Regions from separate parts of the Halobacillus sp. A1-3 genome, predicted to be linked through region 2. Evidence: riboswitches for the same ligand, from Rfam matches in the RefSeq annotation. Region 2 holds a riboswitch; the other holds the start of a gene.
The links. Region 2 has a riboswitch for cobalamin ahead of ACRYKC_RS05945 (ABC transporter substrate-binding protein). Riboswitches for the same ligand answer to the same signal wherever they lie in the genome.
Positions count from the first base shown of each region.

Region 1: another riboswitch for cobalamin. It lies ahead of ACRYKC_RS09825 (DUF4430 domain-containing protein); the one in region 2 lies ahead of ACRYKC_RS05945 (ABC transporter substrate-binding protein).

Region 1 is NZ_JBPCEO010000004.1:386,492-389,896, forward strand. Features, by position in the region: gene sigX (RNA polymerase sigma factor SigX) at 1-327, opposite strand, end outside; gene ACRYKC_RS09820 (ECF transporter S component) at 626-1,144, opposite strand; gene ACRYKC_RS09825 (DUF4430 domain-containing protein) at 1,149-1,559, opposite strand; cobalamin riboswitch at 1,755-1,934, opposite strand; gene ACRYKC_RS09830 (ATP-binding protein) at 1,976-3,405, opposite strand, start outside.
Region 2 is NZ_JBPCEO010000003.1:101,827-105,231, reverse strand. Features, by position in the region: gene ACRYKC_RS05950 (FecCD family ABC transporter permease) at 1-1,008, opposite strand, end outside; gene ACRYKC_RS05945 (ABC transporter substrate-binding protein) at 965-1,963, opposite strand; cobalamin riboswitch at 2,099-2,288, opposite strand; gene ACRYKC_RS05940 (hypothetical protein) at 2,665-2,841, shown strand; gene ACRYKC_RS05935 (fructose bisphosphate aldolase) at 2,939-3,405, shown strand, end outside.

The DNA of each region.
Region 1 (3,405 bases), on a different contig from region 2:
TTCTTCATTTTGAATGGCTACTTCCTCTGGCAAGGTATCTGTATCTTGAATCTTTTCTCCTTTTTCGCTCCAATCAAAAAAATCCATGATTCGATTCCGCTTTCTTTTCTGCTTCCTAAAATAGTCAATCGTTACATGGCGTGCAATGGAAAACAACCACGTTTTTTCACTGCTTCTTCCATCAAAGGATTGGTAAGATTTGATAACTTTGATATAAACATCCTGGACAAGGTCTTCAGCTAAATCACGATCCTTTACCATGTAAATAATAAATTGAAATAGATCTTTATGATACTTGTCATAAAGATCATCAAAAAACCTTTTCACTACAGGTACCTCCTGGTTATAGAAATAGTCGTATATGTATGTAAAAAGTTACATCTTTATCTTAATATGCCTTCATAAAAAAAGAAATAGAAATTGGACAGTGTTAAAAACCTGGAATAATAAAGACAAATGCAGGAGTACACCAGGGTATCTTTAAGGTAACTAAAACCAACAAAGAAAAAAGCCTAAGGAATCCTCAGGCTTTAGGTCGTAATTTACTATTTGATTGGAGTATAGGCTAATTTACGAAATATTGATGGATCCGTTACTAAGAATGGGATTAATCCCCAACATAAGATTAGGGGCGTGGCGTGTCTTGTAGTCCATTTCTCTTCTCGTATTTTTTAAACAATTTTGCAAGGATTGGAGAAAGAGCTAAAATAAATACAGCATTAGCAACCGCATGATTCAAATCAAAAGGTAAGCCTGCCAGGTAATACGCCCAAAAAGGCTGTCCAATCGTTCGCATCGTTAAAGAAATGACGAGTCCGAAAAATAACCCGCTAAATACCCCGTAAGCGGTTAGAACCCACAAAGGTAATCGAGGCCAAAATCTACCCAGCAAACCAGCAATAAGTCCAATTACTGTCCAAGCAGTAATTTGCCATATGGTCCACACGCCCATCCCTAAGAGCATATTAGAAACTGTTGTAGTGAGTAACGCCATAATCACCCCAGCTAATGGACCAAGCCAAAACGAAGTTAAAATAATGATGGCAGTAACCGGCTGAATATTAGGTAAACTTGCTAGCGCAATTCTTCCGGCAATTGCCAAAGCTGCTAACATCGCTATAAGAGTAATTTTATAAGTATTCATTTAATCATTCCCACGAATGATAGTCAAAGACAATTTCGTCTCCTTGTTCCACTTCATATTCATTTGCACCTACCATGGCTTCCTCTCCGTTTATCGTAAACATCCAGGCCATTTTTTCTTCTTGATTGCCCTCGATTCCCTCGATGCTGTTAATGAAGCCATCACTTTCTTCTACCTCAAAATTATCTTTCATCACTTCCATCAATGTCGTACCTTTCTCAACAGAAATCTCTTGATCAGCGAGCACTTCTTCGCCATTGTTTTTAGAAATTTCCACCTTTAAAGTAACTTCCTGTTTCTCCTCTTGCTGACTTGCATTTGCCTCTTCTGTTTTCTCAGTCTGCTGCGACCCGCATCCACTTATTACCCCGATGGCAAGTAGAGCAGCAACTAAAAATACATAAATCTTTTTCATCTTCAATCCCCCTATCTTTTCTTTTGATATAATGGTTTCATCACTTTTAAGAAAGGGCATAAAGACAACACAAGGCTATGTAACTATCAAAAAAGCTTGTCCTTTGTTAAAAGGACAAGCTTAAGACAAACCAGAAAGGTTATTATTTATTACATAGGACCAATCGGTTGTCTCAAACGCTCAATCCCCGAAGCTTTGAAACATAAGATTTTGGCAGGTCTACTGACTTGTGTTTCTACCTACTGAGGATCCTTCCCATGCGTCATGCACAGTGGAATTTCCCTTTCGTCATCACTTACAGTTGCGAGGACAGTTCTGGCTTTTAACCAGATTCCCTTTTAAGCCTTCTCAGGCACCCAAAATCTTTCGTATGAAGTTCATTTATAACATTACATGATATTTAAAAAATAAGCAATCTAATATTCTGTCAACTCAAGATTTTTCGGTATTCTAAAGGTGAAAGTAGTTCCCTCTTCTAACTTACTGTGAACACTGATTGTCCCATGGTGAGCTTCTACAATATTCTTAGCAATCGCAAGACCAAGCCCTGTGCCTTTTTTCTGTTTCGAACTTTCTCGTTTTCTAGACTTGTCTGCTTTATAAAAACGCTCAAAAACAAAAGGAAGATCTTCTTCGGCAATACCTTGTCCAGAATCATGAACAGAGGCTATCCAGTCACCATTAATATGGTCTACTGCGACATCTACTTTTCCTCCAGGTTGGGTATGCCTTATTGCGTTATCAATTAGATTTGTAAACACCTGTTCGATTCGGTCGGAATCGAAAGGAAGTCTTTCAAACTCCTGATCAACCCTCATCGTTAAATCTACGTCTCGTTCGTCTGCAATTCCTTGGAATTTACGAATGATTTTATTCATATACGGATGGATATCTACAGACTCAATATAGAGCTGAATATGTCCTGCCTCCATTCTAGCAAGATCAAGAAGCTCATTAACCAATCGTCCAATTCTCAATGATTCTTCATGGATAATCTGTGCGAGCTCATTTTTATCTTCTTTACTTTCGGCAATGTCATCTACAATTGCTTCACTATATCCTTGAAGCATAGAAATGGGAGTTCTCAGCTCATGAGATACATTTGCAATGAAATCTTTTCGTAATTTATTCAATCGACGTTCTTCCGTCATATCTCTCAGTACCGCCACGGCACCGCGTACGGTTGCTTTATCATAAAGCGGTGTCATAATGATCACCCATGAACGTCCTTGGAGAGTGACTTCCGTCATCGATTCTTCCTCATTGGTAATTACCTTTTTAAACAAAGCTTTTAACGGTTCTGGAAGAGTTTGGGCATCACTAATATCTTCCTTATGCTCAAATGCATAAGCATCTAGGTACTGTGTGGCAGGAGGATTGGTAACTAGTATCTCTCCTGTTCGGTTAATCGTAATAACTCCATCGGCCATTGAGCGTAAGATTCCTGACAACTGCTCTTTCTCTTGGTTCAACGCATTGATATGATATTTCAACTGCCTTCCCATCCGATTGAAAGCCATAGCGAGCTCACCAATCTCATCATGGGTCAATATTGGTACTTTATTATTAAATTCACCTTTAGCAAGTTCCAGAGCTCCCTCACGCATTTTGATTAAAGGTGAAGTTATCCGTGTCGAAAGGAAAAAGGCAAAAATTGTAGTTAAAACAATGGCAATTCCCGCCCCAAGGAATATAATTTTTGTTGTTTGTTCAGAAGTTTCTTCAATCGTATCAAGAGACTGATAAACAAACACGGCCCCTTCTCCATTCGATAGAGGTGTACCCACGACCATGACGCCCGTTTCAGAGGTCTCCAGGTCAGCAACTTTTTTCACTTCATTTCCTT
Region 2 (3,405 bases):
TAAGGCTGTCACAACTCCGATCGGCAGCTCTGAAGGAGAAACAACTGTACGAGCAAACAGATCGGCTAAAATCAAAAAGGCACTGCCATTTAGCACACAGAGCGGGATTAAATGGCGGTGGTCACTGCCGAAAAGCTTTCTACAAATATGCGGAACAACAAGTCCAACAAATCCAATCGTCCCAGAAACAGCAACTGAGACACCTGTCAAAATCGATGCCGCAATTAAAACGATATACTTTTGACGGTCTACATGGACGCCTAACTGCTTTGCGCGCTCTTCTCCAAATGTCATCGCATTCAATTCCTGACCCGAAACCAGCAAGAGAACTATACCCACTATGAAAAAAGGGAGCATCAAATAAACATAATTCCAGCCACGCATTCCTACACTGCCTAACAACCAGTTCACAATTTGCCTAAGCTCTTCTCCTGTCAACGCAATCATTAACGAAATCAGTGACCCTAAGAAGGAACTGAAGATAATTCCTGTTAAGATAACCGTCATCATCGACATGGAACGGTCGACCAATCTAGTAAATCCAACGACAAGAAAAATCGTTGTAATAGCTGCTATGATACTAACAACTGGTAAGGTAAATCCCCCTGCAAAGGGTAAAGTGATTCCTAAAAAAAGCACAGCAACTGCTCCGACAGAAGCACCTGAAGAAACTCCTAACGTATAAGGATCGGCCAGCGGATTCTTCAAAAGGCCTTGAAATGCGGCTCCCGCTATGGCCAACGCCCCTCCGACAAGCGCAGCCAGAATCACTCTAGGCAGGCGAATTTTCAGGATAATCGCCTTCTGCATGTCATCGACACCTTCTGCCATATGTAAAAAAGGAAGCAATTGCTCGCCTATAATACGAGCAATGACCTCAAATGAAATAGATACGCTTCCTATAGATGTTCCTAAAAAAATACAAAACACCAAAAATAACGAACTAGAAGTATATTGAAAAGGTCTATTCACTGAAAACTTCTGGATATATTGCTTTACCAAGTTCATTTACTCCTTCAACTAAGCGAGGTCCAGGACGTGTAACGAGATCCGAATGGACATCATAGACCTGTTCCTGTTCAATCGCAGGCACAGAATCCCAACCTTCACGAGAAAGCACTTTTTCTTTCGGATTTTCTGTATAATAGCCATACGTAGTTATGATAACTTCTGGCTGTAATTCGACAATCGCCTCGTTATTCATTTTGAACCAGCCCTCCTGGTCACCGACCACGTTTTTCGCGTTGATGACTTGAAGCATTTCGTTTAAAAATGTTTCCTTTCCTCCACTATAGATTTCGGGAGCAGGTGATACTTCGATAAAAACCTCTTTCTTATCTTCTTCAGTTATTCCACTGGTTTTCTCTTTGATCGCTTCTAAATCTTCTTTCATGCCAGTTACAATTTCTTCTGCTTTCTCAGAAGCTCCCGTAACCTTTCCAATCGTTTGAATGCTCTCATACACCGCTTCAAAAGACGTAGCCTCCTGTACAACAAACACCTTTATACCAGCATCACGAATCTGCTTTAAAGCTTGTTCAGAATTGTGCGCTCCTGATGCATGAGAAAGGACTAAATCAGGCTCTAAGGAAAGAATCTTCTCTACATTTAGATCCTGACCGCCGATCTTCTCTTTTTGAGTGGCTTCCTCAGGATAATTTGCATAATCACTTACGCCGACAACTTCTTCAGAAAGGCCAAGTGTAAAAAGGATCTCCCCATTACTCGGAATCGTGCTAATGATCTTCTCAGGTTCTTTTTCAAAAGTCACCTCTTGCCCCAACGCATCGGTCACAGTTAGCGGATAAGACGAATTTGTTTCTTCTCCGCTATTCGCTTGTTCTGGCTGGTCTTGTGAATCTTCACTTGTCGATCCGGCTTCCTTATCCCCCCCAAGAGCACAGCCAGCTAATAAGCCGATAACAAGAAATAAAGATAATAATTTCTTCCAAAAATGGTTCATTCTTAAATCCTCCTTTTGTTATTTGAACACACAAAAAAACACATCTTTTGATAAAAAGATGTGTACCGTCATGAGACCACTATGTATAGAAAGGACTCCTGATCTTCCGACACACCTCCCTATCCGCGTAGGTTATATTGGTGTAAAAAGCAGGTAGGTCTCCTGACTTCAGATCATTGCTTCCTTGCTCCTTCCCATGCGTACTAAGCACAGTGGACCGGCAAAGTTACTCCCTTTCACAGTGGCGGGACCGTGTTGGATTTGCACCAACTTCCCTTTTAAGCCATTGAAATAATTCAATCGCGCCTACTTTTCCAATATGTAATTACTTTTCATTGTAAACGAAAGTGAATGAATTTGCTCACTTTTTCTGAAAATTTGTCGGGAAATTTTACTTAGATTGAAGAAATTATTAATCAGTTAAGCCACCTTATCCAGAAGCTCAGTTTCGATACTTTAATGTTAATGATGGTGGATGGAAGATCACCTCGCTTTCCATGGACATGTGCTGACCCTCCTCACACTAAGTCTTCCAGGATCTCGCCTAGCATGTTCATCCCACAGGAGTGAATCCGTTTTCCTCCCTACTACGATATAAAGTCACTCGATCTCTTGACTCACAGAGTAATGAAGATATTGGTAATAGCAGACCATAAATCGCGCACACTAAAAGAGATCAATAAATAGAAGGAGGAACGATCGTGGATAAAAGTGACTCTCTTGCTTACACAACAATTGCTATGAACGAACTTGGCTACAGCCGCCGGGAGATTGAAAGCATTACGAATAAAATGCTCGAAATCATTGAAAAGCTCCCTGAACAAGAAGCAGAAAATAAAGCGGATGAAATATTATACGATTCCTCTGAACCATCTTAACCTATGGATATTTCTTTCCAGGAAACACGATTCGTGTTACAAATAGTGGGTGAATGGGAAGAGTATAGTGGACCATAAAAAAGGAGGAGTGTAACAGATGAATCAAGCACAATTTGATAAGGTCAAAAGTGGAAATGGATTTATCGCAGCCCTGGACCAGAGTGGCGGTAGCACGCCTAAAGCATTAGCTGCTTATGGAGTTCCAGAGGATTCCTATTCTGGTGAAGACGAAATGTTCGATCTTGTCCACCAGATGCGTACAAGAATCATTACGTCCCCGTCTTTCAATTCCGATCAGATTCTCGGTGCCATTCTATTTGAGCAAACGATGGATCGAGAAATTGAAGGGCAATATACAGCAGACTATCTTGCCGATAAAGGGGTTGTCCCTTTTCTGAAAGTGGATAAAGGGCTCGCTGAACAAGAAAATGGCGTACAGCTTATGAAACCAATTCATGATCTAGATGAAACTCTTAGACGTGCCAATGAACGAAACATTTTCGGTACTAAAATGCGCTCAGTCGTCCACGAGCCGAACGAACAAGGCATCAAAGATGTGGTTGA